3 regions of the Streptomyces sp. NPDC090442 genome follow, and region 1 is predicted to be linked to each of the others. Evidence: riboswitches for the same ligand, from Rfam matches in the RefSeq annotation. Region 1 holds a riboswitch; each other region holds the start of a gene.

Region 1 (3,708 bases):
GTCGAGCTGGTGGCGCAGGTCCAGGTGGTTGGTCGGCTCGTCGAGCACCATGACCGACGGTTGTTGGGCCAATGCCCGGGCGATCAGCACGCGTTGCTTCTCACCGCCGGAGAGCCGGTCGAAGCGTCGGTCGGCCAGTTCGGCGACGCCCAGGGATGCCAGCGCGGAGTCGACGGCCTCGGTGTCGTCCCGGCCGTCCGCCTGGAACGCCCGGCGGTAGGGGGCGCGCCCCATCGCCACCACGTCCCGGGTGGTCAGGCCGAAGTCGGAGGGCATCTCCTGGAGTACCGCGGCGAGCGTGCGGGCGACGTGGCGGGCCGGCAGGCTCCGGATGTCCGTGCCGTCGAGCAGGACGCGGCCGGAGCTCGGCCGCAGGGCCCGGTAACAGGTGCGCAGCAGGGTGGACTTGCCCGCTCCGTTCGGACCGACCAGGCCGACCACCTCGCCCGGTCCGGCCCGTAGCGAGACGCCGTCGACCAGGGTGCGGCCGGCCACCTCGACGGTCACCGACTCGATGCGCAGTTCGCTCATGCCGAAACCTCCCTTCGCTCGCCGTCGCACGCGCCAGGCGCGCACCTTCCCACGAGTCGCTCGCTGTGCTCGCTCATGCCAGACCCTTGCGGTACATCAGCCACAGGAAGGTGGGACCGCCGGCCAGGGCGGTGACGATGCCCACGGGGATCTCCTCGGGGCTGATCACCGTACGGGCGAGCAGGTCCGCACCGATCAGGAAGACCGCGCCGAGCAGCGCGGCGACGGGCAGGGCGCGGCGGTGGTTGGCGCCGACCAACAGCCGGGTGATGTGCGGCATCATCAGGCCGACGAAGCCGATCGCTCCGCTGACCGCCACCATGACCCCGGTCAGCAGGGCGCACAGGACGAAGAGCAGGGCCCGGAAGCGACCGACGTTCAACCCCAGTGCGGCGGCTGCCTCGTCACCGGCCAGCAGTACGTTGAGGTGCCTGGCGGTGCCCAACAGGGCGACGGTGCCGAGCAGTACGACGGCGGCCGGCAGCCACAGGGCGTCCCAGCCGGTGCCGCCCAGTCCGCCGAGCATCCACTGGAGCGCCGACTGGGCCTTCTGCGCCTGGTCGGAGGTGACGATCAGGAAGCTGGCGACGGCCGACAGGACCTGTCCGGTGGCGACGCCGGCGAGGATCAGGCGGACCGTGGTCATCCGTCCGCCGGCCCGCGCCAGGGCGTAGACGATCAGCAGGGCCGCCAGTCCGCCCAGGAACGCGGCGGCGGAGACCGAGTAGTGGCCGAAGACCGTGACGCCGCAGACGACCACCAGGACCGCGCCGACGCCGGCGCCCGAGGAGATGCCCAACAGGCCGGGATCGGCCAGTGGGTTGCGGACCAGTGCCTGGAGCGCCATGCCGCAGACCGACAGTCCGGCGCCCACCGTGGCGCCGAGCAGCACCCGGGGCATCCGGACGTCCATCACGATGGTCTCCCGTACCCGCGGCCAGTCGGCGTCGACCAGGGACGGCACGACCCGGTGGGCCAGGATGCGCCAGACCTCCCCGGGCGGCACCGCGACCGAGCCGAGCGCGACCGCGCAGGTGGCCGCCGCCAGCAGCAGGACGGCCAGGCCGGCCACCACCGCCCCGTACCGGAATCGGGTCACCGGAAGGAGTCCGGATGGAGCTGCCGGGCCAGTGTCTCGACGGCCGCCGGCACCCGCACGCCCAACACCGTCGAGCTCAACGGCAGTACGGCGAACCGCTGGTGACGGATGGCCGGCACGTCCTTCAGGGCGGGCTGGGAGAGCAGGAAGTCCTTCTTGGCGGAGACCGGGGTGTCACCGTAGTCGTAGAGCACGATGACCTCGGGGGCGCGCTGGGCGACCTGCTCGAAGGAGACGTTGCCGAAGGTCTTCTTGAGGTCGGCGAAGACGTTGCCGCCACCGGCCCGCTTGACCATGTCGTTGCCGATGCCGGCGCCGCCCGCGGTGAACGCGGTCTGTTCCCCGCTGTCGTAGACGAACGTCCTGACCGGTTGGGTGCCGGCCAGTCGGGACGCGACGCCGTCCAGGGTGCGGTGCTGGGAGGCGATCAGTTTCTCGGCCCGGTCCGGCACTCCGAAGATCCGGCCGATGGTGCGGATCTCGCGGTCGTCGGTCTCCTGGGTCACCGGTCCGCCGGGGCAGTTCTCGATGTTGAGGTAGGTGTCGATGCCGGCCTTGCCGAGCGTGGGCCGGCCGCGGCCCTGGGACTGGTCGAAGGCGCTGGCGAAACCGCCGTAGACGAAGTCCGGTTCGGCGGACAGCAGCGTCTCCTCGTCGGGGTACCGCTTGGCCAGCACCTTGATCCCGTCGTAGGCGGCCCGGTACTGCGGCAGCACGGTGTCGTCGCGGTAGGCGGTGCCGACCATGGATTTCTGGAGTCCCAACGCCAGCATGATCTCCGTGGCGTGCTGGTTGAGCGTCACCGACCGGGTCGGTGGGCGCTGGTAGGTGGTGGTGACGCCGCAGTTGTGCACGGTGTACGGAAAGCCCTTGGCGGCGGGCGCCGAGGAGGTCGGGCGGGTCTGGGAAGTGGCGGAGCCACAACCGGCCACCAGCAGCAGGCTGAGGGCCGCGGCCAGGCCGGGAAGCACGCGTATGCGCATGACGAAGGGGAGATCCTCTCACCGGAACCGGGCCGGAGTCGGGGTACGGCAGTGGGCCAGTCTCCTGACTCCCGGATCAACGCTCCCCTCGGCCTTCCCGCCTTGCGGCCGTGGCCTTTTGGTGAGGTTCGCTCCCCGGTCACAGTGGCGCGACCGCGCCGGATTTGCACCGGCTTCCTGGCATCCGCCGACATTCTAAGGGGTCGGTTTTCCTGGCGTGTGACAGGATGTCCGGCCATGGCTGCCTCCCCCGACACCGACCGCGCCCCGCGGATCCTGTCGCAACTCGCCGGCCTCGGCCGCTTCTTCGACGTCGGTACGGGTGCGGTTCCCTTCCAGGCCCGCCCCTGGGCCGAGTTGGCGACCGACCGCGTCGCGCTCGCCGACCGGGTCGACGGCGTCGCGCACCGCCTGGCCCCGGTGGAACGGCGGGTGGCGACCTCGGTGATGTTCCAGGGCCTGGCGGCCCGGGTCTGGTCCCCGCTGATCGGCTCCCACCTCTGCCACGACGCCCTGCTCGACCTCTCCCCCGACACGCTTGCCTGGCTCCCCGCGCCGGGCGGCGCGGTGCCGCTGCACTGCGCCCGGCCCGCCGTGCACCGCGACGCGACACCGGCCGCGGTGTACGCACGGGGCCTGCGCCTGCTGGAGCCGGTCGCGGACGGGCTGCGGGAGCTGCTGCCGATCTCCCCGCGGGTGCTGTGGGGCAACTCCGCGTCCACGGTGGCCGAGGCGCTCGGCGCCGTGACCGCGGCCCGTCCCGACCTGACGGAACGGGCCCGGGAGCTGGGCGCGGCACTCACCGAGCACGACCGACATGCGGGACTGGGCACCTGGATACCCGGTTCGCCGCGGCCCAACTTCGGCTATCGGCGCTTGAGTTGCTGCCTCTACCACCGCAAGTCCGGCGTTTCGCCATGCGGGGACTGCGTGCTGCGCGGCCGCGACCGGTGACTCCGGGGCCGTGGACCGCCGGCACCCGGCATCGATCATCGTCGAACGTCGATGACGGTAGTCCACCGCGTCTCCTGGACGAAACCTGACCGTCCGTTTGCCCTGCTTTTGAGTGCCGGCGCTACGTTGCAACGACGGGGC
Region 2 (13,764 bases), on a different contig from region 1:
TCGCGCTGGACTGCACGCGGGAGCCGGACGCCCCGCGGCTGCCGGTCGTGCCCGGGCTCCCCGACGACGCCTACGAGCACGACGGCCAGTTGACCAAGCGCCACATCCGGGCGGCCACGCTGGCCGCGCTCGCCCCCGCGCCCGGCGAACTCCTCTGGGACGTCGGCGGCGGCTCCGGCTCCATCGCCGTCGAATGGCTGCGCGCGCACCGCAGTTGCCGGGCGGTCAGCGTCGAACGGGACGCGGCGCGGGCGGCGCGGATCGACCGCAACGCGCGGGCGCTCGGCGTCCCGGGCCTCCGGGTGGTGCACGGGGCGGCGCCCGCCGCGCTGGCCGAACTGCCCTCGCCGGACGCGGTGTTCATCGGTGGCGGGCTGACCGCGCCGGGGTTGCTGGACGCCTGCTGGGAGGCGCTGCCCCCGGGCGGCCGGCTGGTCGCGAACACCGTGACGCTGGAGTCCGAGGCGCTGCTGACCGAGTGGTACCGGCGGCACGGCGGCGAGTTGGTGCGGCTCGCGGTCGCCCACGCGGTGCCGGTCGGCGGCTTCACGGGGTGGCGGCAGGCGATGCCGGTCACCCAGTGGTCGGCGGCGAAGCCCGCGCGGCCCGGTGCGCCGGAGCCCGGCCCGCGGGGGGCCGCCGCGCCGTCCCGTCCCCAGGACCCTTCGTAACCTCCCCAGGAGACCGACAGCATGACCGTTCACTTCATCGGCGCGGGCCCCGGTGCCGCCGACCTGATCACCCTGCGCGGCGCCCGCACCCTCGCCTCCTGCGGGGTGTGCCTCTACGCGGGGAGCCTGGTGCCGCGCGAACTCCTCGCCGCATGCCCGCCCGGGGCCCGGCTGATCGACACCGCGCAGCTCGACCTGGACGCGATCACCGCGGAGCTGGTCCGGGCGCACGAGGAGGGGCACGACGTCGCCCGACTGCACTCCGGTGACCCGTCCGTCTTCAGCGCGGTGGCCGAGCAGATGCGCCGGCTGGACGCGGCGGGGGTGCCCTACGAGGTCGTGCCGGGCGTGCCGGCGTTCGCCGCGGCGGCGGCCGCCCTCAAGCGCGAACTGACGGTGCCCACCGTCGGCCAGACCGTCGTCCTCACCCGCGTCGCCCAGCGCGCCACGCCCATGCCGGACGGCGAGGACCTGGCGACCCTGGGCCGCAGTGGGGCGCTGCTGGTGCTGCACCTCGCGGCGATGTACGTCGACCGGATCGTGGACGAACTGCTGCCGCACTACGGCGCGGACTGCCCGGCAGCCGTCGTGGCGATGGCCTCCCGGCCCGAGGAGCTCGTCCTGCGCGGCACGCTCGGCGACATCGCCGGGCAGGTGAAGGCCGCCGGGGTGGTCCGGACCGCAGTGATCATGGTCGGCCGCACCCTGGGGGCCGAGCAGTTCCGCGACAGCCACCTCTACTCGCCGGAGCGGGAGCGGCCGCACGCACCCTGCGGCGAGGGCGCCTGAGGAGGCGTCAAGAGCCGCGCATACCTGGCCTATCCGACTGAATTGTATGACCGCATCGGGGTGAAAGTCTGTTTTCCCGACCTCGGACGCCGGTAAGGAAGCGTCGACACCCAGGGGGATCCGACGCTAAAGGAGCATGTCCACGATGCGTACCAGAATGGCCGCCGGCGCGGTCGTCGCCGCGACCCTACTGACCCTCACCGGTAGCACTGTCGCCAGTGCCAACGGCAAGGACAACCAGCCCCGGTTGAAGGACAGCCCCATCCAGATGGTCGCCTGTGCCCTTGGGACCGCACTGGGCTCGCTCACCGGCGGGGACGCCACCTGTGTGCGGGACCGGATGGATCGGGCCCGCGAGGACCAACGCCGGAAGGGGCAGCGTAAGGACAAGCTCGGTCGCGGCGCCGGGCGCGCGGACGAGATGGGGCGTTCCAGCGGCACCGGCCGTGAGGACGGCCTGGGCACCGGGGAGATGCTGCCGCGGATGTGACGAGCGGCGTACGGCGGGGGCCGGGTCCTGGCCGGCCGGCGTGGGTTTCACGTGAAACCTCCAGCGCCGGCCGCGCTAGGCACCCGGCCCCCGCGGCTCCGCCCGGCCCACCACCAGTCCCGCCCGGTCGATGCAGACGACGTCGACCGCGACCGGCGCGCCGCGCAGGACGGCCAGCGACTCGTCCCGGGCCGTGGCCGCCACCAGGTCGCCGAGCGGAACGCCGGCCGCCGTGCACAACTGGAGTGCGGCGAGGCCGGTGTTGGCGCCGGCCACCGCCTCCGCCAGCGCCTCGTCGGCACCGCCGCGCCGGGCCAGCTCGGCCAGGAAGCCCTTGTCCACCTGGGACCGTGCCGAGTGCAGGTCCAGGTGCCCGGCCGCCAACTTGGAGAGCTTGGCGAAGCCGCCGCAGATCGTCAGCCGGTCGACGGGGTGGCGGCGGATGTACTTGAGCACCGCCCCCGCGAAGTCCCCCATGTCCAGCAGCGCGTCCTCCGGCAGATGGTGCAGGGCGACCGCGACCTTCTCCGACGTCGAGCCGGTGCAGCCGGCGACGTGCCGCCGGCCCGCGGCCCGGGCCACGTCCACCCCGCGCCGGATCGAGTCGATCCACGCCGAGCAGGAGTACGGCACGACGATCCCGGTCGTCCCCAGGATCGACAGCCCGCCCAGGATGCCCAGGCGCGGGTTCCAGGTGCTGCGTGCGATCTCCTCGCCGTGGTCGACGGAGATCGTGACCTCGACGTCCGCGGTCGCGCCGGGTCCGCGGTGCGCCTCCGCGACCCGCGTCAGATGCTCCCGGATCAGTTGGCGCGGTACGGGATTGATGGCGGGTTCGCCGACGTCCAGCGGGAGTCCGGGGCGGGTGACCGTGCCCACGCCGGGGCCCGCCCGGTAGACCACGCCGGTCCCGGCCGGCAGCGCCCGTACCGTGGCGCGCACCAGCGCCCCGTGCGTCACATCGGGATCGTCCCCGGCGTCCTTCACCACCCCGGCCATGGCGGTGGCAGGTTCCGGCCCGGCGGCGGTCAGTTCCTCGACGGCGAGTGCGAAGGCCGGCGTCTGCCCCTTCGGCAGCGTGATGGTGACCGGGTCCGGGAACTCGCCGCTCAGCAGCGCGGTGTAGGCGGCCGTGCCGGCCGCGGTCGCGCACGCCCCGGTGGTCCACCCGTGCCGCAGCCCGGTGTGCGCGAGCTGTGCGCTGCGGCCTCCCGTACCCTTCGGTTGCGTTTCACCCACGGAGGATCCCGCCGCTCATGTCGTCCGCACCCGTCCATGACTCCGTCCGCCATGCGTTGATCCTCGGCGGCACCACGGAGGCCCGCCGGCTGGCCGCGGCGTTGGCGGCGGAGCCGGGGGTGCGGGTGACGAGTTCACTGGCCGGTCGGGTGGCGGCGCCGCGGCTGCCCGCCGGGGAGGTGCGCATCGGTGGGTTCGGCGGCCCCGAGGGCCTGGCCCGCTGGCTGCGGGAGCACGCGGTGGACGCGCTCATCGACGCCACCCATCCTTTCGCCGGCACGATCAGTTTCCATGCGGCCCGGGCTGCCGCCTGCGCCCATGTTCCCCTGTTGGCGCTCCGCCGCCCCGGTTGGGGCGCGCAGCCCGGCGACGTCTGGCACCCGGTCCCCACCCTCGCCGAGGCCGCCGCCGTCCTGCCCGCGCTCGGCGGCCGGGTCTTCCTGACCACCGGCCGGATGGGGCTGGCGCACTTCGCCCACCTCACGGACCAGTGGTTCCTGGTCAGGTCGGTGGACGCGCCCGAGCCCCCGCACCCGCCCCGGATGACCACGCTCCTGGACCGCGGCCCGTTCACCCTCGACGGGGAACGGGAGTTGCTGCGCCGCCACCGCATCGACGTCCTGGTGACGAAGGACAGCGGCGCCGCGGCGACCGCGCCCAAGCTGGCCGCCGCCCGGGAGGCAGGGGTGCCGGTGGTGGTCGTCCAGCGGCCACCGGTCCCGGAGGGCGTGCCGGTGGCCGCGGAACCGGACGCGGCGGTGGAGTGGGTGCGGGCGCTGCTCGGCTGACGCCCCGTGAGGGGTCAGCGCTCCGGGTACCGCCGCGGCGTCCAGACCGCCTCCGTGCCGTCGTCGCGCCGCACCCGCTGTGTCTGTGACGAGCCGACCAGCAGGATCGTGCGCATGTCGACCTGGGTGGGATCGAGGTCGGTGAGCGGGACGGTGCGCAGCGACTCCTCGGGGCCGCCGATGTCGCGGGCGAGCATGACCGGGGTGTCCGGCGCGCGGTGCTCCAGCAGGACGTCCCGGGCCTTGGCCACCTGCCAAGTGCGGCTGCGGGAACCGGGGTTGTAGAGGGCCAGCGCCAGGTCGGCGGCGGCCGCCGCGCGCAGCCGTTCGGCGATCACCTCCCAGGGCTTGAGCCGGTCGGAGAGCGAGATCACCGCGTAGTCGTGGCCCAAGGGGGCGCCGGCGCGGGCGGCGGCGGCGTTGGCGGCCGTGACACCGGGCAGCACCCGCACCGGGACGGAGCGGTAGGGCTCCCGGGACGCTACTTCGAGGACCGCGGTGGCCATCGCGAAGATGCCCGGGTCGCCGCCGGAGACCACCGCCACCCGGCGGCCCCGGCGGGCCAGGTCGAGGGCGAACTCGGCGCGCTCGGACTCGACCTTGTTGTCGGAGGCGTGCCGGCGCTGGCCCGGGCGCACCGGGACGCGGTCCAGGTACGTGGCGTAGCCGACGAGGTCGGCGGCGGCGGCCAGGGCGCCGCGGGATTCCGGGGTGAGCCAGCGCGGCCCGGCCGGCCCGGTGCCCACCACGACCACCTCGCCGGCGTCCGTGGCGGCCGGCTCCGGCTCCTCGGTCGCGGTGGCGATGCGGCTGGGGACGACCGCGACGGAGAAGTACGGAACGCTGTCGGCGTCGACGTCGGACAGCGCGCCGGTGCGCTCCCCGGCCATCGTGGCGCGCTCGACGTAGCGGGCCTCCGGCATCCGGCCGGAGCGCTCCAGGGCGCGGCGGACGGTGGGGAAGGTGCGGCCCAGCTTCATCACCACCGCGGAGTCGGTGGCGCTCAGACGGGCCGTCAGCTCCTCCTCGGACAGCGTGCCGGGGAGGACGGTCAGTACCTCGTCGGCCTCGGTGAGGGGGGTGCCCAGCCGGGCCGCGGCGGCGTTGATGGAGGTGACGCCGGGCACGACCTCGGTGGGGTAGCGGTGCGCCAGCCGCTTGTGCATGTGCTGGTACGAGCCGTAGAAGAGCGGGTCGCCCTCGGAGAGCACCGCGACCGTGCGGCCGGCGTCGAGATGGGCCGCGAGCCGCGCCGCCGCCGCCTCGTAGAACTCGTCCAGGGCGCCGCGGTAGCCGCCGGGGTGGTCGGTCGACTCGGTGGTGACCGGGTAGACCAGGGCCTCCTCGACGTGGTCCGGGCGGAGGTGCCGGGCGGCGATGGAGCGCGCGATGGAGCGGCCGTGCCGGGCGCTGTGGTACGCCACCACATCGGCCTCGGCGATGACCTCCACCGCCCGCACGGTCATCAGGGACGGGTCGCCGGGGCCGAGGCCGACGCCGTAGAGGCGCCCGGCGGAGTGCCGCGGGGAGTGCGCGGCCGGCTGGTCCGGCGCGCCGCTGTGGGACTGCTGCTCGCGCACGCTCACTCCTCCTCGCTCGCCAGGGCGTTGAGCGCCGCCGCGGCCATGGCGCTGCCGCCGCGCCGCCCGCGCACCACGATGTGCTCCAGCTTCGACGGGTGGCCGATCAGCGCGTCCTTGGACTCGGCCGCGCCTATGAAGCCGACCGGGATGCCGAGGACGGCGGCGGGGCGCGGCGCCCCCTCCTCGATCATTTCGAGGAACCGGAAGAGGGCGGTGGGGGCGTTGCCGAAGGCGACCACGGCGCCCTCCAGCCGGTCCCGCCACAGTTCGAGCGCGGCGGCGCTGCGCGTGGTGCCCATCCGGGCGGCCAGCTCCGGAACGGCCGGATCGCCGAGGGTGCACAGCACCTCGTTGTCCGCGGGCAGTCGCCTGCGGGTCACGCCGCTGGCCACCATGGTGGCGTCGCACAGGATCGGCGCACCGGCGCGCAGCGCGGCCCGGGCACTGGCCACGACGCCCGGGGTGAAGGCCAGATCGCGGACGAGATCGACCATGCCGCAGGCGTGGATCATGCGGACCGCGACCCGGCTGACATCGGCGGGCAGTTCGGACAGGTCCGCCTCGGCGCGGATGGTGGCGAAGGACTGGCGGTAGATGGCCGCCCCGTCCTTTTCGTAGTCGAACGCGGTCACTTGAGCCTCGGGGTCGTGGGTTGAGGGGTGGAAGGGGGGCGTGGGGCGTCGGCGGAGGGTGCCAAGTCCCGTGTGTCCGCGGCCGGTTCGGCCCGTACGCGGGAAGCCGGGTCCTGTGGTGTTTCACGTGAAACGGCGCTCGGTCGGGGCGTTTCACGTGAAACATCCGTCGGGGCGGGGGAGTTGGGGCGCACGGCGGTGGTGCGGTATCCGTCGGGCGTCGCCAGGACGTCGATCCAGGCGCCGTGCGGATGCCCGCAGCGCCGTGCACAGCCCGACCAGTGGACAGGCGGGCCGACGGGCGGGGTGGACCCGTCCGCCGGGACGGGCCGGCCCGCGGCGAGGGCGGCCGACGCATCCCCCCGCACGTCCGTCAGGGACTTGGCGCAGCCGGGGAGGCCGGTGCAGGCGGTGACCCCGCGCCACGGGGAGGCCGGGTCGGTGACCAGACCGGCGGCGGCGAGCTCGCCCAGCCGTCGGTCCGCCGCGCTCGCCGGCAGGCCGGGGACGACGATGCCGCGCCAGGGCGTGAGGCGCAGCGCGCCGGAGCCGTCCGCCGCGGCGACCTCGGCCAGCAGCCGCCACTGGGCCGCGGTCAGCCGGCCGAGCGGCGCCAGGACCACCAGGGCGCGGCGGCCGTCCGGGCCCTCGACCGGGCCGGGGACGGTGGCATCGGCGTACGGCACCGCCGGCCGCGGGCCGGGCGCCGCGGGGTATGTGGCGGGCTCGGCGGTGATGCCCGCGGCCCGCAGTGCGCCGCGCACGTCGTGGACGGTGAGCGGGCGCGCGGCGGGGAGTTCGGTGACCCGCCAGGCGCCGCTGTCGCTCTCCGCCGCGGCGGAGAGGAAGGTCTCGGCGGCGATCAGCGCCGCCCGCGGGACGTCGTCCGCCGCGATCCGCAGCGCCGCCGGGTCCGCACCGACGCGGAGCAACGCCCCGTGCCCGGACGCGGCCCCCGGCGCGAACGCGGTGCCCGCCGGAGCCCGTCGGCCGGATTCTGCGAGCAAGGTCACATCGCCGCCGAGCCCCGCCACATCGCCCCGCCCGTCGTCGAGGGCGAACAGGAAACGGCCCGAAAGGGCCGTCGCCGGCTCGCTCGCGCACAGCAGCGCGTCCAGGCTCCGGGCCCACCACCGCACGTCGGAGGGGGTGTGGTGGTCCAGCCCGGCCAGCGGCGAGGCCAGTACGTTGCGGATCCGCTCATGACGTACCGACGGCAGCAGCCCGGCGTCGGCGAGGAGGGCGGCCAGGCGGTCGGCGCAGTCGTCGGGCAGGCCGCGGAGTTCGACGTTGCCGCGGGAGGTGAGCGAGAGGTGACCGTCGCCGAGGCGCTCTGCGGCGTCCGCCAGCGCGCGGGCCTGGTCTGCCGTCAAGTCCCCTGCGGGCAGCCGGACTCGGGCCAGTTCGCCGTCGGCGGCGGAGTGCAGCCGCAGCGCTCCCGGGCAGGCGTCACCGCGGTCCCGCACGGGCGGTCCGGCCCGGTCGGGGCGTCGAGAGGGGGAGGGCGGCATGGCGGCGAGCATACCTACGCGTCGGATCCCGGAACCGGGGCGAGGGGGGCGTACGGGCGGCCCCTCCAGGCGCGCTCCCGCGGCCCGGCCGCAGCCCTTACTATGCAGGTCGGCGGGTCGGCTGACCCGCCGGACGCCAGCGACGGCGCCAAGGGAGGAAGCCCGGTGAGAATCCGGCGCGGTCCCGCCACTGTGAACCCGGCCAGCGCCGGGTGAGCCAGGAACTCCCGCCGTCCATACGACCACCCGGGGCGTGGAATCCCCGAGGAAGGGCTGCGCCGTGATCCTGCTGCTGTCGACCTCCGACACCGATCTGCTCAGCGCCCGCGCGGCCACGGGGCCCGTGCCGTACCGGCTCGCCAACCCCGCCCGCCTCGACGTCGCCGAACTCCCCGGGCTCCTGGAGGGCACCGACCTCGTCGTGGTCCGCCTGCTCGGCGGCATCCGCGCCTGGGAGGACGGCCTGGACGTGCTGCTGGCCGCGGACCAGCACCGCCCGGTCGTCGTGCTCACCGGTGAACAGGCCCCCGACGCCCAGTTGATGGAGGCGTCCACGGTCCCGGTCGGCATCGCGGCCGAGGCTCACGCCTACCTCGCGCACGGCGGCCCGGCCAACCTCGACCAACTGGCCCGGTTCCTCAGCGACACCGTGCTGCTCACCGGCCACGGCTTCGAGCCGCCCGCGGCCGCGCCGTCCTGGGGCCCGCTGGAGCGTCCCGCCTCGGAGGCGACCGGTCCGAGGGTGGCCGTGCTCTACTACCGCGCCCACCACATGAGCGGCAACACCCGCTTCGTCCACGACCTCTGCGACCAGATCGAGCGGGCCGGCGGCCGGCCGACGCCGCTCTTCGTCGCCTCGTTGCGCGCCCCCGAGACGGAGTTGATCGAGGAGCTGCGCGGGGTCGACGCCATCGTGACCACCGTCCTGGCGGCCGGCGGCACCAAGCCCGCCGAGGCGTCCGCGGGCGGCGACGACGAGTCCTGGGACGCCGGCGCGCTGGCCGCCCTGGACGTGCCGATCCTCCAGGCGCTCTGCCTGACCGGGTCGCGGGCCGACTGGGAGGCGAACGACGAGGGGCTCTCGCCGCTCGACGCCGCCTCGCAGATCGCCGTGCCCGAGTTCGACGGGCGGCTGATCACCGTGCCGTTCTCGTTCAAGGAGATCGACGAGGACGGCCTCCCGGTCTACGCCGCCGACCCCGAACGGGCCGCCCGGGTCGCCGGGATCGCCGTCCGGCACGCCCGGTTGCGGCACATCCCGGCCGCCGAGAAGCGGCTGGCGCTGGTGCTGTCGGCGTACCCCACCAAGCACTCCCGGATCGGCAACGCGGTCGGCCTGGACACCCCGGCCAGCGCCGTCGAGCTGCTGCGCCGCCTCCGGTCCGAGGGCTACGACTTCGGCACCGAGCCGGTCCCGGGCCTGGCGTCCGGCGACGGCGACGAGCTGATCTACGCCCTCATCGAGGCCGGCGGCCACGACCAGGAGTGGCTGACCGAGGAGCAGTTGGCCCGCAACCCGGTCCGGATACCGGCCGCCGACTACCGCCGCTGGTACGCCACGCTGCCGCAGGCGCTCCGCGACTCCGTGGAGGAGCACTGGGGCCCGCCGCCCGGCGAGATGTTCGTCGACCGCAGCCGGAACCCCGAGGGCGACATCGTGCTGGCCGCCCTGCGCCGCGGCAACCTGCTGATCCTCATCCAGCCGCCGCGCGGCTTCGGCGAGAACCCGATCGCGATCTACCACGACCCCGATCTCCCGCCCTCCCACCACTACTTGGCGGCCTACCGCTGGATCGCCACACCCGCCGCCGACGGCGGCTTCGGCGCCGACGCCATGGTCCACCTCGGCAAGCACGGCAACCTGGAGTGGCTGCCCGGCAAGAACGCCGGCCTGTCCGCCGCCTGCGGCCCGGACGCGGCCCTCGGCGACCTGCCGCTGATCTACCCGTTCCTGGTCAACGACCCGGGCGAGGGCACCCAGGCCAAGCGCCGGGTGCACGCCACCCTGGTCGACCACCTCGTCCCGCCGATGGCCCGCGCCGACTCCTACGGCGACATCGCGCGCCTGGAGCAACTGCTCGACGAGTACGCCGCGATCTCCTCGATGGACCCGGCCAAGCTGCCCGCCATCCGCGCGCAGATCTGGACCCTGATCCAGGCCGCCAAGCTGGACCACGACCTCGGCCTGGAGGAGCGCCCGGAGGACGACGGGTTCGACGACTTCCTGCTGCACGTCGACGGCTGGCTCTGCGAGGTCAAGGACGCGCAGATCCGCGACGGCCTGCACGTGCTGGGCGCCGCCCCGGCCGGCGAGGCCCGGGTCAACCTCGTCCTGGCCATCCTGCGCGCCCGGCAGATCTGGGGCGGCACCTCCGCGCTGCCCGGGCTCCGCGAGGCGCTCGGGCTGGACGAGTCGGCCGCCACCCGCACCGCGGCCGACGACGCCGAGGCCGTCGCCCGCGGCCTCGTCCAGGCCATGGAGGACGTCGACTGGGACCGGGCCGCGGTCTCCCGGGTCGCCGAGGGCCACCCGGAGGCGGTCGCCGCGATCCTCGACTTCGCCGCCCGGGAGGTCGTCCCGCGGCTGGCCGCCACCACCGCCGAACTCGACCACGCGGTCCACGCGTTGAACGGCGGCTTCGTCCCGGCCGGCCCGTCCGGCTCGCCGCTGCGTGGCCTGGTCAACGTCCTGCCGACCGGCCGCAACTTCTACTCCGTCGACCCCAAGGCGGTGCCGTCACGGCTCGCCTGGGAGACCGGACAGGCGCTCGCCGACTCGCTGTTGGCCCGCTACCGCGACGACAACGGCGACTGGCCGCAGTCGGTGGGCCTGTCCCTGTGGGGCACCAGCGCGATGCGCACCTCCGGCGACGACGTCGCCGAGGCGCTGGCGCTGCTCGGTGTCCGCCCCGTGTGGGACGACGCCTCGCGCCGGGTCAACGGCCTGGAGGCCATCCCACTCGACGAGCTCGACCGTCCCCGCATCGATGTCACCCTCCGCATCAGCGGCTTCTTCCGCGACGCGTTCCCGCACGTCATCGGCCTGCTCGACGACGCGGTGCGGCTCGTCGCCGGCCTCGACGAGCCCGCCGAGGGCAACTTCGTCCGGGCCCACGCCCAGGCGGACCTCGCCGCGCACGGGGACGAACGCCGCGCCACCACCCGGATCTTCGGCTCCCGCCCCGGCACCTACGGCGCGGGCCTGCTCCAGCTCATCGACTCCCGTGACTGGCGCACCGACGCCGACCTCGCCGAGGTCTACACGGTCTGGGGCGGCTACGCCTACGGGCGCGGGCTGGAGGGCCGCCCGGCCCGGGAGGAGATGGAGACCGCCTACAAGCGCATCGCGGTGGCCGCCAAGAACACCGACACCCGCGAGCACGACATCGCCGACTCCGACGACTACTTCCAGTACCACGGCGGGATGGTCGCCACCGTCAAGGCGCTCAAGGGCAAGGCCCCCGAGGCGTACATCGGCGACTCGACCCGCCCGGAGACGGTCCGCACCCGGACGCTGGTGGAGGAGACCTCCCGGGTCTTCCGCGCCCGGGTCGTCAACCCCCGCTGGATCGAGGCGATGCGCCGCCACGGCTACAAGGGCGCCTTCGAACTCGCCGCCACCGTGGACTACTTGTTCGGCTACGACGCCACCACCGGAGTCGTCGCCGACTGGATGTACGACAAGCTGGCCCAGACCTACGTCCTGGATCCGGAGAACCGCGCCTTCCTCCAGGAGGCCAACCCCTGGGCGCTGCACGGCATCGCCGAGCGGCTGCTGGAGGCGGAGTCCCGCGGCATGTGGGAGAAGCCGGACGCGGAGACGCTGGCGGCGCTGCGGGAAGCCTTCCTGGAGACCGAGGGCGAGTTGGAGGGCGAGGACTGACGGTCCGGCACGGAGCGACGGGGCGGTGTTTCACGTGAAACACCGCCCCGCGCACGTCGGATGAGCGCGGCCGCTCCGCAACTCTCCCTGCCGCTGGGGCCGTTGGGCGAAGGCCGGCCTCAGCTTCCCGCGGTCCGGGCGCGAAGCTCTCCGTTGTCGGTGCTCAGATCGAGCCGGTACGGCCCGGCCGGGTCGTCATGGACGCCGATCCGCTTGGCGCCGTTGCCGGTCTGCGCGGACACCCGGTAGGGGGTGTCCGGCACGGTGACCGTGAGCGCGCCGTTCGACGTCTCGGCCCGGACGTTCTGCGGGGCGGTCGTGGTGAGGTTGATCTCGCCGTCGCTGGTCCTGGCCTCGACGCCCTTGCCCGCCAGGCCCTTTCCGGTGATCGCGCCGTTGCTGGTGCGCACGTTCACCGGCCCGGACACCCCGTCCAGGTCGATCTCCCCGTTGCTGGTGGTCACCCGCACCGCGGCCACCTTGGACAGGCTCAGCGAGCCGTTGGAGGTCCCGCCGGTCACCGGGACGGTGCCGGGCAGGTCGACGGTGTAGTCCACCGAGCAGCCGTCGCCGCAGCCGCCGAGCACCAGCGTCCCGCCCTCGACCTTGTGCGTGGGCCCCTGCGGCTTGTCGCCCGGGTAGGTGACCTTGCGGTGCACGCCGACGGCGTCCCCGCCCTTGCCGCCGTGCAGCGTCACGCCGCCGTTGCCGGTGTCCACGCGTACCGACGTGATCTTCTGCGACAGCGTGGCGTCGTCGGAGAAGGTCTTGCCGGCCACCAGACTGCACGCGCCGAGGGCCAGTACCCCGGCCCCGGCCAGCGCCGCCGTCCCGATGAAGCGGACGCTCCTGTGCATGAAATCCCCCCGGAATCCGTTCCGTTCACGGCTCCGGGTGGTGCCCGTCGCCCCGTGTCCCGAGCCCGGGTGGACGGCGTGCCGGCCGCCGCTCCGGGCTGGATGACGAAGACTCTAGGCAGCCCGCGGCCCGCCCGACCATGGGGCTATCCCCCGCAAAGAGACGGGTGCGGGCTTCCGGGTGCGACCCCTGGGAGCCGGTGCGACGCTGAAGTGGTCGGGACTGTTCCCCTGCGGTAGGAGGAGGCTTCCGGTGACCGGCACGGGTGAGCGTAGGAAGACGTGGAACGCCGAGATCAGCATCGTCGAGGCCGGGACCGAGGTGCGGTGCGAGGCCCGGCTGCGCGGCAAGGAGGGCGGGCAGATCGTCGGCGAGGGAACCGCCAAGTGCAATCCGGCGGACGAGAACGTCCCCGCCATCGGGGACGAGTTGTCGGTGGCGCGGGCGCTGTCGGACCTCAGCCATCAGCTCCTCAGCCGCGCCGCGCACGACATCGAGGTGCACACCGCCCGCCCCGTCGAGCGGCTGCACGCCTGACGAAAGGGGAGCGCGGCGCCCGGGCGGACGGTGGCCGACGGGGCCGGCCCGCCCGGGCGCCGCGCGTCAGCTCTCGATCGAGGAGATGTCCGGGCCGACCGTCAGCGTCACGGCTCCCGGTGTCGCCTGCGCCGACTCCACCGCCTTGACGCCCGGCAGTCGCGCGGCGAGCACCTCGGCCTGGGCCTTGAGGGCCGGCGGGTAGGTGATGGTGGTCTTGTCGGTGGGCTTGCCGTTGTCGGTGAAGACGACGGTGAAGCCGAGCTGGCGCAGCTTCTGCGCGCCCACTCCGGCGAGGCCGGTTTGGGTGGTGCCGTTGAGCACCCGCACCCGGACCGAGTGCGCGGTGATCGGGTTCTTGGCGGCCTCCGCGAACTTCTGCTTCCCCTCGGCACCGACCTCCCGGTCGTGGGCGAGGTCGCCGAACAACTCGCCGGCCTGCGGGTACTGCCAGATGACGTTGGCCTTGTCGGTGGGGACGTCCGCCTCGCGCGGGTAGGTCGGCACGGTGAGGAAGGTGAGGCGGTCGGAGGGGATGTCCTTGACCGTGGCGGCGAGGTCGTAGAGCGGCTTGATGCCGGCCAGGTCCTGGTCGGTGGTGAGGGACTTGGTCGCCGAGTCCAGGAAGCCGTAGAGGTCGGTCGGGCTGGTCAGCTTGGACTGTGCCTTGGCCGCGAGCGCCTTCATGAACTCCTGCTGGCGGCCGATCCGTCCGAGGTCGGAGCCGTCGCCGACGCTGTAGCGGGTGCGGACGTAGCCGAGCGCCTTCTCGTCCTTGATGGT
Region 3 (13,764 bases), on a different contig from region 1:
CAGTTGTGATCGACGGTGGTTGTCGCCGGACCGTCGCGGGCGGTTTTCTTGGGCGGTTGCCTGAACCGCCGGAGGGCCGGATCAGCTTTTCGGGGCGAGGAGCAGGTCCGCTTCGGGGGAGTCGAGGGTTTCGCGGAGGGACTGCGCTTCCTGTCGGCAGGCGTGGGCTCGGTCGTGGTGGCCGAGGTCGGTGAGGGCCGCTCCGAGGAGGGTCAGTGTGTTGGCACGGAGCCAGGTGTTGTCGGTAGGCCGTAGAACGGCCAGTGACTGTTCTGCCAGGCTCGCGGCCTGTGCGGGATGGCCTGCGGCGAGGCGAACCTCGGCCATCTGGCGCAGGGTGAGAGCCTCCCACACGTGTCGTCGGGCGTTGTGGAAGACCCCAAGGGAGCGGGTGAGGTGGTCCGTTGCCGCGTCGCGTTGGCGGGTGCTCGCGAGGGCCGTGCCCAGGGCTAGACGGGCCGTGGCGGCGGGTACGTCGTCGCCCAGGCGGTCGTAGCGGGTGAGGGCGTCCCGGGCCGCGTCGAGCGCGCCGTTCGTGTCTCCCTGGGCCAGGCGCAGTCGGGAGAGACGCGTCAGTGTGGCTGCCGTACCGGACTCGTCTTCCGTCTTGTTGAAGCCTTCGAGGGCGCTGAGGAGCGAGTGTTCGGCGTCGGGCAGGTGGCCTCGGCCGATGGCGGCCGAGCCGAGGATGTCGAGTGCCCAGGGCTGCAGGGCTGCCTCGCCGGTTTCCTGAGCCAGTGCCGCTGCCTGCTCGGCCTCGTCGTGTGCCTGGTCGAAGCGGCCTTGAACGAGGTGCGCGTCGGCCAGCGCCATACGGGCGAGTGCCGCGTCCCGGGGGCTTCGGGCCGCGTCCCGGACCGCCTCCGCCGCGCTGACGTAGGCGCGTCCGCTGACCCCGGACCCCGCGAGGGCTTCCCTCGTCACCCACAACAGGTCGGCGGCGAAACCCACTTGGCCCTCGGCCGCCGCGCCCCGCGCGCACGCGAGGAGGTTGTCCGCCTCCCCGTACAGCCAGTCCCGGGCTCCGTGGAGGTCCTGGAAGGGGTGGTCGGGTGGCTCCGTGGGCCCGGGCGGTCGACCGAGCAGTGGGTGGTGGGCGGGGTGCTCCATCGAGTACACCGCGGTCGAGGCAGACAGGTAGAAGTCCCGTAGGCGTGATTGGGCTGCCTTGCGTGTCTCGGTGGGCTCGTCGTGTTCGGCGCGGGAGTGCGCGTGGAGGCGGACGAGGTTGTGGAAGCGGTAGCGGCCGGGTGATGTGGACTGCAGTAGTGAGAGGTCGACGAGTGATTCGAGGGCTCTCTCGGTCTCGTCAACGGGGTGGTCGAGCAGTGCGGTTGCGGCGGGGAGCGAGATGTCGGGGCCGTGGGCCAGGCCGAGCAGGCGGAAGGCGCGGGCCGCGCTCGGGGGAAGTTGTTCGTAGCCGCGGTCGAAGGCGGCCCGTAGCGAGAGGTCGCCGGCGAGGAGTTCGTCCAGGCGGCGTTGTTCGACGGTGAGTTTGTGGGCGAGTACGGAGACGGTCCAGGTGCGGCGGGACGCCAGGCGGGAGGCGGCGATCCGGAGGGCCAGCGGATGACCACCGCAGGCCGCGACGACGACCTTGGCGGGGTCGAGTTCGGACCGGACCCGGGCCTCGCCCACGATCCTGGTGAAGAGCGTCAGGGCTTCCCTCGGCGACAGGACGTCGAGGTCGTCGACCAGGCGGGCGCCGGCGAGGCCGATCAGGTGGCTGCGTCCGGTGATGAGGGTCGCGCACCCCTCCGTTCCCGGCAGCAACGGGCGGACCTGGGCGGCGTCTCGGGCGTCGTCGAGGAGGACGAGGACGCGGCGTCCGGTGAGCATGGTGCGGTACCAGGCCGCGCGGGCCTCCAGACCGTCCGGGATCTCGCTGACGGGCATGCCCAGTGCGCGGAGGAACACTCCCAGGATGCCCTCCGGAGCGACCGGCTGCGAGGTCGAGCCCCGGAGGTCGGCGTAGAGCTGGCCGTCCGGGAAGTGTTCCCGTACGGCGTGTGCGACGTGGACGGCCAGGGCCGTCTTGCCGATCCCGGCGAGGCCGGCTACCGACCAGACCGCCATCAGGGATCCGCCGTCGAGCTGCGCGGCCTGTAGTTCTTCGGTGAGTTGGTGCACCACGGCCGAGCGGCCGGTGAAGTCGGGTACGGGGGCGGGGAGTTGGCTTGGACGCGGGAGTCCGGCGCGCTCGGTGGTCGGCTCCTGTGGGGCCTGCCTCGACAACTCGGGGTCGGCCCGTAGCATGCGCATGTGCAGTTCGGACAGTTGGGCGCGGGGGTCCACGCCCAACTCGTCAGAGAGCAACCTTCGGACGTCCGCATAGACGGCCAGAGCCTCCGCCTGGCGGCCGCTGCGGTACAGGGCGAGCATCAGCAGTTCGCGCAGGCGCTCGCGCAGGGGGTGCGCGGCGGTCAGCGCGGTGAGTTCGGTGACTGCCTCGGAGTGACGACCGGCCTCCAGGTCCAACTCCAGTCGCTCTTCGGTGAGGTGGAGTCGCCACTCGTACAGTTGCGTCCGCTGGATCTCCGCGAACGGGCCGGGAACCCCCGCCAGCGGCTCGCCCTCCCACAGGTCCAGTGCCGCCGAGATCAGTCGGTGTGCCGACGCCCGGTCGCCGCTGCTCGCCGCCCGCTCCGCCTCCTCCGCCAACCGCTCGGCCTCGCGGAGATCCAACGACGCGTCCGGCACCCGGATGCCGTAGCCGCCCGACTCGCTGACGACCACCTCCGGTCCCAGCGCCTTGCGCAGCCGCGAGGCGTAGGTACGGATGCCGGGCATGGCGCTGTGCGGCGGCTCGTCGCCCCACAGGCAGTCGACCAGCTCCGGAATGGTGGCGATGCCGCCCCGGCGGAGCAACAGTGCGGCCAGCAGCGCGCGTTGCTGTGGGCTGCCGACGGGCAGGGGCTCGTTGCCGCGCCAGGCCCGTACCGGGCCGAGCACGGCGAAGCGGAGTTGCGTCTCCGGCATCGCCGTCACCCCCTCCCGGCAACCGTACATCGCCATCGAGGGTACGTATATGGATCGTATATCTGGTGGTGAGAGGCTTGTCGCTCACACAGTCTCTTCGGCTTGCCCAGCCCGGAGTTGACGAGGGCAGTGGATCCCGGGGCGGCATCCCCGGGCCCTGCTCCTCCTGTGCGTTCTCTCAACTCTGGCCCACCGAGGGCCACTTGGACTACTGTCCCCTCCAACGTCACGTCGCCGCAAGCGATTCGGGCTCACCATGCCACGAGCCGTGTACGGACGCTCCGCCGCGCGTGTCGCTGATCCGGGCTGGGCACGTCCGCACAAGAGAAGAGAGCTGTCATGCACGCATTGGGTCCACCGTGGGTCCTGGCCGGGGTGGTTGTCGCCCTGGCCTATTTCGTTCTCGTGGGCTATCTGGCCAAGACGCTGCGGTCCACCCGCCGACTCCCCGTGGTCATCACGGCCATCACGGGCCTGGTCGGCGCGCTCCCCGCGATTCTGTACGCGCTGTACTACGCGCTCACCGCGGCGAGTTGACGCGTCGCTGAGCGCCGGTAGGCGCGGGGATACGGCCGTGGGCGCGCACTTCCGCCGCCTCCGTCATGCCGGGCGGGCTGGCGGTTGGGGTGTGCGCCCCCGAGCCGGAGGAAATCCGTTTCGGTGGTGCCGTGCCGCCTACTACCGTGTCGCCGTGCTGACTCAGGTGATCGTGCTCAACGGTGGTTCCAGCTCGGGGAAGTCCGGGATCGTGCGGTGCCTGCAGGCGGTGTTGCCGGAACCGTGGCTGGCGCTCGGGACGGACGCGCTGGTGGCCGCGATGCCCGCGTCGATGCGGGCGGCGAGCGGTGGCATCGCGTTCGCGCCGGACGGTGAGGTGGTCGTCGGGTCGGAGTTCCGGGCGGTGGAGGCGGCCTGGGCCGAGGGGGTCGCCGCGATGGCCCGGGCGGGCGCCCGGATCATTCTCGACGAGGTGTTTCTCGCGGGAGCGGATTCCCAACGACGGTGGCAGAAGGTGCTGGGGGAGCTGCGGGTGCTGTGGGTGGGCGTCAGGTGTGACGGTGCGGTTGCCGCCGGCCGCGAGGTGGCGCGGGGTGACCGGATCGTCGGGATGGCCGCGTCCCAGGCCGAGGCGGTGCACCGGGGCATGGTCTACGACCTGGAGGTGGACACCGCGCGCGCCGAGTCCATGGAGTGCGCGCGGATCATCGCCGCGCAGGTGACGTGAGGGTGAGGGGCGTGGGGTGGGGGCGCTCGACTTCCTTCGCGGGTGCGCAACACCCCAGGGGCGCAGGGGAGTTGAGCGGGAGCTGAGCGAGAAGTAATAAAAGAGTAAAACTCCTGGTAGGGTCGGAAATTCACCGAATGAGGTGACCTGAACTGACTTGAACTGCCTGGCTGAAGGAATCCGCATGACCACGCCCGTCTCTCCCGACGGTCCCGCGTCCGGGGAACCGTCGTCGCCGGACCGCGACCCGTGGGCCCCGCCGAGCGCGGAGGGTGTCACCCACGAGCCGCCGCGGGCGCCCTATGTGCGGGCGGTCGGGGTGGCGCAGCCCAGCAACGGCATGGGCGTCGCGGCCCTGGTGCTCGGCCTGGTCGGTTGCGCCCTCGGGGTGTTCATCGTCCTGTTCTGGATGTCCTGGGTGCCGGCGGTGTTGGCCGTGATCTTCGGCGGCGTCGGGCTGAGCCAGGCGCGCTCCGGCCGGGCGACCAACAAGGGTATGGCGATCGCCGGCCTCGTCCTCGGCATCTTCGGTCTCCTCGCGGCGGTGGCGAGCGCGGTGCTCACCGCCGTGCTGGTTGATGACGCCCCTACGCGCATCAAGGAGGTCAAGACCGAGCAGCGGGCCGAGAAGAAGGCGGCCGAGGAGTCGGCGGCCGCCGAGGAGAAGGCCCGGCACCTGTCCTTCGGCGAGCCGTACACCTTCGAGAACGGGCTGAAGGTCACGGTCGCCAAGCCCGAGCCGTTCGAGCCGGACGCGTTCGCCAACGGGCACGCCAAGGGGAACAAGGCCGTCCAGGTCACCGTCACCGTGGTCAACACCAGCAGCAAGCGGATCTCCGTCGAGACCGGGCTGCCCGACGTCAACGACGCGAAGGGTGCGTCGGCGGAGCTGGTGATCGACGGGAGCGGGCGACAGAAGGTCATCACCGGGTACGTCCTCCCCGGCAAGGACGTGGTGGGCAAGTACGCCTTCTCGCTGCCGGCCGACGCGGCCGACCGGATGGAGGTCGAGTTCACCCCGGACGCGTTGGAGTGGGACGACGCGTACTGGAGCGGTCCCACCTCCTGACCGATCACCCCACGCACACGTCACTCCGACCGATGCCAACTCCCCCCTCAAGGGGGTGGCATGACGTCAGACGGGAGCGCGCCCGCCCCGGCCAGGTTGCCGGGGCGGGCGCGCTCTTCTGCGTCCTTCCGCGGGTGCGGTCTACAACTCGGCGCGCACCGTGCGGGCCGCGGTGACGAGGTGTTCGAGGGAGGAGCGGACCTCGGGCCAGTCGCGGGTCTTCAGCCCGCAGTCGGGGTTGACCCAGAGGCGTTCGGCGGGGATGGCCCGCAGGCCGATGCGGAGCAGGTCCGCCGCCTCCTCCGTGCTCGGCACCCGGGGCGAGTGGATGTCGTACACGCCGGGGCCGGCCTCGCGCGGGTAGCCGTGGGCGGTGAGTTCGCGGGCGACCTGCATGTGGGAGCGGGTCGCCTCCAGGCTGATGACGTCGGCGTCGAGGTCGTCGATGGCCTGCACGATGTCGCCGAACTCGGCGTAGCACATATGGGTGTGGATCTGGGTGTCCGGGCGCACCCCGGCGGTGGTGAGGCGGAACGCCTCGGTGGCCCAGTCCAGGTAGGCGGGGCGGTCGGCGGTGCGCAGCGGCAGGGTCTCGCGCAGCGCGGGCTCGTCGACCTGGATGACGGACGTGCCGGCCGCCTCCAGGTCGCGCACCTCGTCGCGCAGGGCGAGGGCGACCTGCCGCGCGGTCTCGCCGAGCGGCTGGTCGTCGCGGACGAAGGACCAGGCGAGCATGGTGACCGGGCCGGTGAGCATGCCCTTGACCGGGCGCTCGGTGAGCGACTGGGCGTAGGTCGTCCAACGGACCGTCATGGGCTCGGGACGGGAGATGTCGCCGGCCAGGATCGGCGGGCGGACGTAGCGGGTGCCGTAGGACTGGACCCAGCCGTGCCGGGTGGCGAGGTAGCCGGTGAGCTGCTCGGCGAAGTACTGGACCATGTCGTTGCGTTCGGGCTCGCCGTGGACCAGCACGTCCAGTCCGGTCTTCTCCTGGAAGGAGATGACCTCGCGGATCTCGTCCCTGATGCGCTCCTCGTAGCCAGCGGTGTCGATGCGGCCGGCGCGCAGGTCGGCGCGAGCGGCCCGCAGTTCGCCGGTCTGCGGGAAGGAGCCGATGGTGGTGGTCGGCAGCAGCGGCAGGCCGAGATGGGCGCGCTGGGCGGCGGTCCGCTCCGCGTACGGCTGGGAGCGGCGCGCGTCGGCCTCGGTGACCGCCGCGGTGCGGCCCCGCACCCCCTGGTCGTGGGTGATCGGGGAGCTGGCCCGGGACGCCAGGTCGGCGCGGTTGGCGGCCAGTTCGCTGGCGATGGCGTCGGTGCCGCGGGTCAGGCCCTTGGCGAGAGTGACGAGCTCGGCGGTCTTCTGGCGGGCGAAGGCGAGCCAGCGCCGGATCTGCGGCTCGATGTCCCGCTCTAGCGACGCGTCGAGCGGGACGTGCAACAGGGAGCAGGAGGCGGCCACGTCGACCCGGTCGGCCAGCCCCAGCAGGGTGCCGAGCACGGACAGCGACCGCTCCAGGTCGTTGACCCAGATGTTGCGGCCGTTGACGACGCCGGCGACCAGGCGCTTGCCGGGCAGGCCGCCGACGGCGGCGAGGGCGTCGAGGTTGCCGGCGGCCGCCTCCGTGAAGTCCAGCGCGAGTCCGTCGACCGGGGCCTTGGCCAGCACCGGGAGGGCGTCGCCGAGCCGGTCGAAGTACGAGGCGACCAGCAGCTTGGGTCGGTCGGCGAGGGCGCCCAGGGAGCGGTAGGCGCGCTCCGCGGCGTTCAGTTGGGCCGGGGTGCGGTCCTGGACGAGGGCGGGCTCGTCGAGCTGCACCCACTCCGCGCCGGCCGCGCGCAGGTCCGCGAGGACCTCGGCGTACACCGGCAGCAGCCGGTCGAGGAGGGTGAGCGGGTCGAAGCCGTCGGCCACGCCGGGGGCCGGCTTGGCGAGCAGGAGGTAGCTGACCGGGCCGACCAGGACCGGCCGGGCGGTCAGGCCCAGGGCGAGGGCCTCCTTGAATTCCGTGACCTGCTTGGTGGAGTCGGCCGAGAAGACGGTGTCCGGGCCCAACTCGGGGACCAGGTAGTGGTAGTTGGTGTCGAACCACTTGGTCATCTCCAGGGGCGCGGCGTCCTGGGTGCCGCGGGCCATGGCGAAGTAGCCGTCCAGGGGGTCGGCGGCGACGGCCGCGCGGTGGCGCTCGGGGACCGCGCCGACCATGACGCTGGCGTCCAGGACGTGGTCGTAGTACGAGAAGTCGCCCGTCGGGACCTCGTCGATGCCGGCCTCGGCCAGCTCCTGCCAGGTGGTGCGGCGCAGTTCGGCGGCGGTGGCGCGCAGTGCGTCCGCGGTGACCCGGCCCTTCCAGTAGCCCTCGATGGCCTTCTTCAGTTCCCGGTGCCGGCCCTGACGCGGGTAGCCGTACACGGTGGCCCGTGCTGCCGCGGCTGCGGACTTGGTGGTCACGGAGATCTCCTTCGCGAGATGAATCCCTGAGATCCCGGGAACGGGACGAGAGCGCGAAGGGTGACGGAACGCACCGGATGCGGCGGCCCGTATGGCGCGGCGCATGGCATGGCGCGCGACACGGGCACCGTCTGGTGCCTGCTCCCCGGGCGGTGTCCGGGGTGCTCCCGACCCGCCCTCGAAGGTCACCGGGAAACCGTGCACGGATCGTCCGCACGCGGGCAGTTGGCAGGTCTTCGGACTCGCGGGCGCGCCTCGTGTCTCACCAGGCACCTAGTGGCCGTCGCTTCCCAGACCCGGGTGGGTCCAGTGCGTATGACGGCGGTCGTTCCCGCTCACCGCTGCGGGGCAGTCCCGGATTCTCACCGGGTTCCCTCTTGCGACGCCTCCCGCCTGGCGGACGGGGCGAACCAGCTGCACCGGTCACCTTACGGTGCGGAGCCGTGACGCGCTGGATGTCGTCCAGCATTCGGATGGTGAGATGGGACAAGTGCCCGTCGGGATTGAACGGGGCGCGGAGGGGTAACGACCCGCGGTCGCGCTTCGCCGCCCTGTGGCGCCGCCGCCGTGATCGCGCTGGTACCGTCTCCGCCGTGGCTGAGGGCGCGTCAACGACGCGCCACATACGGGGAGGACGACGCACCATGATGGGTCATTCGCATGCGGTGAGCGGCGCGCTGCTCTTCGCGGGTACCACGCCGTTCCTGCCACCGCTGCTGATGCACACCCACCTGATGCCCCAGGAGATCCTGATGGGCACCGTGCTGTGCGCCGGCGCCGCGCTCCTGCCCGACCTGGACCACCACGACGGCACCATCGCCAACTTCCTCGGCCCGGTTTCCAAGATCCTGTGCCGGTTCGTGGCCTGGATCTCCGGCGGGCACCGCCACGCCACCCACTCGCTGTTCTTCGTGGCACTGATGACCTTCGGCAGCTGGGCCGGCGTGACGTACCTGGGCCGGCCCTTCACCCTGGGCATGACCTTCTTCCTGCTGGCCCTCGCGGTGCGCGCGCTCAACCTCTGCCCGCCCGGCCACGGCTTCTCCGCCTGGGCGACGATCGTCGCCATGGCCGGGATAGGGACCGGGGTCATCGCCAAGTTCATCCCGTCGGCGCCCGGTTGGCTGCCGTACGCCATCGGGCTCGGCTGTCTGGCCCACCTGCTCGGCGACTCCATCACGAAGATGGGCGCGCCGTGGCTGTGGCCGCTGAAGACGCGCTACGAGATCGTCCTCATCAAGCACAGCGGCAACAAGGTGGAGACGGAGATACTGACCCCGATCATGGGTGTCGCCACCGTCGTCCTGCTCTGGTTCACGGCGCTGTCCCCGCACTCCATCAGCTAGCCGCCGCCCCTGTCGGGCCGCAACGTCCCCGGTCTCAGAGGCGCTTGGCGTTGCGCAGGAGCTGGGCGTAGAAGCCGTTGCCATCGAGCCGGGACACGCCGCCCTTGTCGCCGATGGTCGGGCCGTTGACCTCCTTGCGGCTGGAGAGGAAGACCTTGTGGCCCTCGGTGTCGGGGCCCAGGTACAGGCCGACGTGGTCCAGGCGGTTGCCGGTGTGGTGGTCCATCTTGAAGAAGACCAGGTCTCCCGGCTGGAGCACGTCGATGTTCTGCGGGCGCTCGTACCAGGGGGCCGGACCGGACAACGGGATGATCTCGGCGCCCAGTTGGGAGCGGCCCATCCCGTTGGCGGTGCGGGGCAGGCCGTCGCCCCTGCCGTCGGCGGGGGCCAGCGGGTAGCGGGCCCGGTAGCCGAAGACCAGCCGCATGTAGCCGGAGCAGTCGACGGCGCGGTAGCGGGCCGTCTCCGGGCTCCTGGCGGTGCCGTCGCGGAAGGTGTACGGGATGCCCAAGTAGTCGAAGAAGTCGGACTGTTCGAGCAGCGGCGTGCCGCGGTGCTTGGCCAGGTCGGGGTTGACCGGGCCGAACTTGGCGTCGCCGGCGTACACGACGCCCCGCTCGTCCTTCTTGGCGGGCGCTCCGGTGATGTACTGGAAGGCGACGGCGAAGAGGTCGTCCTCCCGGCTGTCGTGGTACCGCCGGAACCACTCCTGGAACCAGCGTTCCTTCTCCGCGCCGGCGCGCCACGCCTCGGGCATCAGACGCACCCAGTCCTCCGTGACCACCTTGGTCGCGGTGTTCTCGGACTCACTGAAGGTGCGCGAGGGGCCTTTGAGGGTGGCGGTGCGGGACCGGTCGGTGAAGGTGGCCAGGACCTGGCCGCCCGCGCCGCGCAGCACGGTGCGGTCGGGGTTCTTCAGGCGTTCCCAGGTCTGCCCGCGCTGCTCGCCGGAGGCGGAGCCGTTGAGCGGGGTGTCGGTGACGGCCTGGGCCCGGGGCGCCTTGTCCTGTTCGTCCTTGCGCAGCTCCACGGTGAGGTAGGCGCTGCCGGCCAGGAGGGTCAGGACGGTCGCGGTGTGCAGCAGGGGGCGCTTCTTGGGGGGCATGCGGTGGGCTCCGGGGGAGGGGTCAAGCGGACGGCATGACGCCGAGGAGGATTCCGGCGGTGAGGACGACATAGGCCATGAGCGTCACCGAGCCGGTGGCCAGGAGGGTGGGGCCCTTGGGCTGGCGCACCAACTGGTAGGCGATCAGGCCCGGCACGATGAAGCCGAGGGTCTGGTTCGCGTACATCAGCGGGAACTCCATGGACAGCACGATCATCACGGTCGCCTGGAGGGTGACGCCGAGCAGCACGACCGCGGCGAACAGCCGCTTGCCGTAGAGGATCACGTACCGCTGCATCAGGAGCGTGCCGAGGTAGGTGAGGACGGTGACGCCGAGCACCATCGCGGCGCGCTGGAGGTCCTCGACGAGGGTGAGGGCCAGCCAGCCCGGGGTGATCATGCCGCCGGGGGAGAGGTTGGTCGTCAGGTAGCAGACCAGGGAGAAGAGCAGCCCGATCGCGATGCCGATCGCGGCGATCTCGGGGGTGAGGACGGAGGGGATCAACGGTGCTGCTCTCCTGGGGTGTGCCACTGCGGGGCGTCGTCGGTGGGGCGCGCGGGCGGGACCGGGGGCTCGAACGGGCCCCGGACCCGGGCCGGTTCGAGCCCTTCGGGTCCGCCCGGGGCCGGGTGCGAGGGCCGGTGCGGCGCGGCGGCGTACCGCTCCTCGCGCGCCTGGGGGTAGTGCTGGTAGGGGTCGAGGTGCGGGGCGTACCGCGGTCCCGGCTCGTCGGGTGCGGTGGCGCCCCCGTCGGCGCGGTCGGCGGCCTCCTCGTCCGGGGCGAGCTCCGCGAGGTGCTCCAGCAGCACCTCGCCCTGGCCGTGGATGTTGCCGATGGCGACGAGCGAGGAGTCGGGGCCGAGCCGGTCCAGCAACTGGCCCATGAACTCCTCCGGATCGCGCCGGTCCCCGCCGAGATCCACCGCCCGGTCCCGGAAGGCGGCCGGGATCGCGTCGATGGCGGACTTGGCCGGGTGGCCGATGACGAAGACCTGCTCCGGGTCGAGGGCGGGGATCAACTCGCCCATCTGGCCGTTGCGTTCGACCCGGTCCGGGCGGCAGTTGATGACCACGTTGAGCGGGCGGTGGACGGCGCCGAGGTCGAGCAGCTGGTTGATGTTCATCAGCGTCGACTCGGGGTCGTTGGCCGCGAAGACGTTGGCGAAGCGGAGTCTCTTGCCCTCGGGGGTGCGGTACCGCTCCACGGAGAGGACGCCGGGGTCCGGCGGCGCGTCGTACATGCCCTGGAGCGCGGTGCGCCGCTCCACGCCGAGGAGTTCGGCGACGGCGAGCGCGATGGCGACGTTCTCCTTGAAGGTGAACCAGCTGAAGCCGCGCAGTTCCTCGTCGGTGACGGTGTCCGGATCGGCGTAGACCAGTTGGCAGTTCCGCGCGTCGGCCTCCTCCTGGAGGATGGCGAAACGGTCCTTCTCCGCCGTCACACAGATCCCGTTCTCCGGCATGGAACGGCACAGCGAACGCGCCACGTCGTCCAGGGTCGGCCCCATCTCGGCGAGGTGGTCCTCCCGGACGTTGCAGAGCACGCCGATCGTGGAGCGGATCAGCTTGGACTGGTTGATCTCCTGGAGCGCGGGCATCACCGCCATGCACTCGATGACCAGGGCGTCCGGCCGGTAGGCGGCGGCGCGCCGCACGATGCCGATCTGCTCGACGACGTTGGCGATGCCGAACTTGCGGTAGACGGGCTCCTCGGTGGCGTCCGGGTGGATGAAGCGGGCGGCGGTGCCGGTGGTCTTGGCGACGGTGGTCAGCTCCCCGCCGCGCAGGGCGCCCGCGCACAGGCGGGTGATGGAGCTCTTGCCGCGGATGCCGTTGACCAGCACGCGGGACGGGATGCGGTCGAGGTTGGCGAAGTGCCGGCGCTGCTCGATCACTCCGGCGATCAGCAGCACGGCACCGCACACCACGAGCACGGTGTAGAGGAAACGCACGGTGTCAGAGGGTCCTTCCGGCCTCGGCCGAGGCGCGGGGCGCGCCCTCGCGCGGGCGTTGCTGGTTCTGCAACTGCTGGCGGATCAGTTCCAGGCTGCGGGTGACGGCGCCCACCTCGTCGTGGTGACGAGGGAAGAGCACGGTCCTGCGGTCGCCGTCCGCCAGGCGCTCGGCGTGCCCGGCGAGGGCGCGCAGCGGCCGGACCACGACGATGTGCAGCCAACCCAGGCAGGCGGCCGCCGCCGTGACGCCGAGCAGCCCCACCAGGACCGTGCGGTTCTGCCGCGCGTACTCGGGGATGTCCAGCGCGGACGCGGGCTGGACGCTGACCACCGTCCAGTTCAGGTCCTTGGCCGCGCCGCCGCCCGCGAACGGGGCGGCCGCGGCGATCCGGACGTGCCCGCCGTCGCGCTGCACGGCGGCCGACGCCTCCTTCTTGGCGTGCAGCGGGGCGAGGTGGTCAGGGAGCTTCTGGAAGGCCCGGTAGCCGGTGTTGCTGCCGACGACGCGGCCCTGGGCGTCGACCACGCGGACCTCGCCGAGGCCCGGTCGGCCGAGCAGCCCGTTGAGGAAGTCGATGTGGAGCTCGCCCACCACGGCGGTGCCGCGGCGGCCGGGGATCTCGGCGGTGGCGGTGACGACGGGCTTGGTGCCGCCGTGCCCGCTCACCTGGAACGGCGCCTGGGACGGGCCCTTGCCCGGCGTGGTGTGCGGCGCGCGGCCGGCCTGGGCGAGGACCGTGCCGTCCGGGCCGCGCACCACGAGCGACTCGTAGCGCTGGTGGTCGTGGGCGGTGCGGGCCAGGACAGTCCGCATGGTGTCCGGCGAGGTGTCCTCGCCCATCAGGGCGGCGACGGCGGTCAGATCGGCATGGCCCTCGTTGAGGGCCCGGCGCACGCGGTCGCTGAGCGTCGCGGTGCGCGCCTTCTGGTCGCGGACGGTCTGGGTCGGGATGTGGACGCCGTTGTCGGCCCGGTTGAGCAGCAACATCAGCGGCACCGACCAGGCCAGCAGCAGCACGGCGCCGACGGCGAGCAGGGCGCGGGCGCCGAGGCCGGGGCGTCGGGGCGTGGGTTCGGCGGTGGACTCGGCCGGGGCGCCGCGCAGTTGGCGGCGCAGCCGTTCCAGCGCCGCGCCGATCCGCGCGGCCTCGCCGGACCGCGGCACCGTCACCGGGCGCTCCAGGTCGCCCCGGGTGAGCCGGCGGCTCTCCAGGAACAGTCGGATCAGCGGGCGTTGGACGGTCGAGAGCAGCAGGAGCACCGCGAGGGCGCCGATGAGCAGCAGGGCGCCGGCGGCGGCCAGGCCGAAGGCCGGACCGGCGAGTTGGCCGGCCGGCTCGGCGACCCGGACCTGGGTGACGACGGTCAGGCCGAGCCCGGCGGCGCCGGTGGCGTCGTCCGGCGCGCCGGAGGCCAGCGAGGCGTAGCCGGCGACGGCCTGCCGGTCGTCGGGGGCGTCCGCGGTGAGATGGCCGCTGACGCCCGGATAACCGCCCGCGCCGGGCTGCTTGGTCGTGAGCGGGTTCTGCTTCGCCCGCTCCGCCGCGGTCCGGGCGAACGACGTCAGCCGGTCCCGCTCCGCGGCCCCGCCGAGCGCGCCGCGGCTGCTGACCACCCGCCCGTCGGCGGCCAC

The links. Region 1 has a riboswitch for cobalamin ahead of ACIQU6_RS19415 (ABC transporter substrate-binding protein). Riboswitches for the same ligand answer to the same signal wherever they lie in the genome.
Region 2: it holds a riboswitch for cobalamin, as region 1 does, so the genes downstream of both, cobN (cobaltochelatase subunit CobN) here and ACIQU6_RS19415 (ABC transporter substrate-binding protein) in region 1, are expected to answer to the same signal.
Region 3: it holds a riboswitch for cobalamin, as region 1 does, so the genes downstream of both, metE (5-methyltetrahydropteroyltriglutamate--homocysteine S-methyltransferase) here and ACIQU6_RS19415 (ABC transporter substrate-binding protein) in region 1, are expected to answer to the same signal.

Annotation. Positions count from the first base shown of each region.
Region 1 is NZ_JBIVXW010000026.1:5,182-8,889, reverse strand. It holds gene ACIQU6_RS19425 (ABC transporter ATP-binding protein) at 1-531, opposite strand, end outside; gene ACIQU6_RS19420 (FecCD family ABC transporter permease) at 605-1,630, opposite strand; gene ACIQU6_RS19415 (ABC transporter substrate-binding protein) at 1,627-2,613, opposite strand; cobalamin riboswitch at 2,650-2,820, opposite strand; gene ACIQU6_RS19410 (ferric iron reductase) at 2,851-3,567, shown strand.
Region 2 is NZ_JBIVXW010000001.1:128,882-142,645, reverse strand. It holds gene cbiE (precorrin-6y C5,15-methyltransferase (decarboxylating) subunit CbiE) at 1-671, shown strand, start outside; gene cobM (precorrin-4 C(11)-methyltransferase) at 693-1,460, shown strand; gene ACIQU6_RS00655 (hypothetical protein) at 1,606-1,950, shown strand; gene ACIQU6_RS00650 (cobalt-precorrin-5B (C(1))-methyltransferase) at 2,026-3,189, opposite strand; gene ACIQU6_RS00645 (cobalt-precorrin-6A reductase) at 3,207-3,977, shown strand; gene ACIQU6_RS00640 (precorrin-2 C(20)-methyltransferase) at 3,992-5,563, opposite strand; gene ACIQU6_RS00635 (precorrin-8X methylmutase) at 5,560-6,192, opposite strand; gene cobG (precorrin-3B synthase) at 6,189-7,715, opposite strand; cobalamin riboswitch at 7,799-7,951, shown strand; gene cobN (cobaltochelatase subunit CobN) at 7,984-11,586, shown strand; gene ACIQU6_RS00620 (DUF4097 family beta strand repeat-containing protein) at 11,706-12,443, opposite strand; gene ACIQU6_RS00615 (DUF1876 domain-containing protein) at 12,697-12,981, shown strand; gene ACIQU6_RS00610 (LCP family protein) at 13,048-13,764, opposite strand, start outside.
Region 3 is NZ_JBIVXW010000081.1:15,581-29,344, forward strand. It holds gene ACIQU6_RS37360 (AfsR/SARP family transcriptional regulator) at 82-3,015, opposite strand; gene ACIQU6_RS37365 (hypothetical protein) at 3,319-3,516, shown strand; gene cpt (chloramphenicol phosphotransferase CPT) at 3,671-4,204, shown strand; gene ACIQU6_RS37375 (DUF4190 domain-containing protein) at 4,389-5,273, shown strand; gene metE (5-methyltetrahydropteroyltriglutamate--homocysteine S-methyltransferase) at 5,415-7,724, opposite strand; cobalamin riboswitch at 7,934-8,154, opposite strand; gene ACIQU6_RS37385 (metal-dependent hydrolase) at 8,369-9,070, shown strand; gene ACIQU6_RS37390 (NlpC/P60 family protein) at 9,105-10,175, opposite strand; gene ACIQU6_RS37395 (poly-gamma-glutamate biosynthesis protein PgsC/CapC) at 10,198-10,680, opposite strand; gene pgsB (poly-gamma-glutamate synthase PgsB) at 10,677-12,128, opposite strand; gene ACIQU6_RS37405 (HAMP domain-containing protein) at 12,133-13,764, opposite strand, start outside.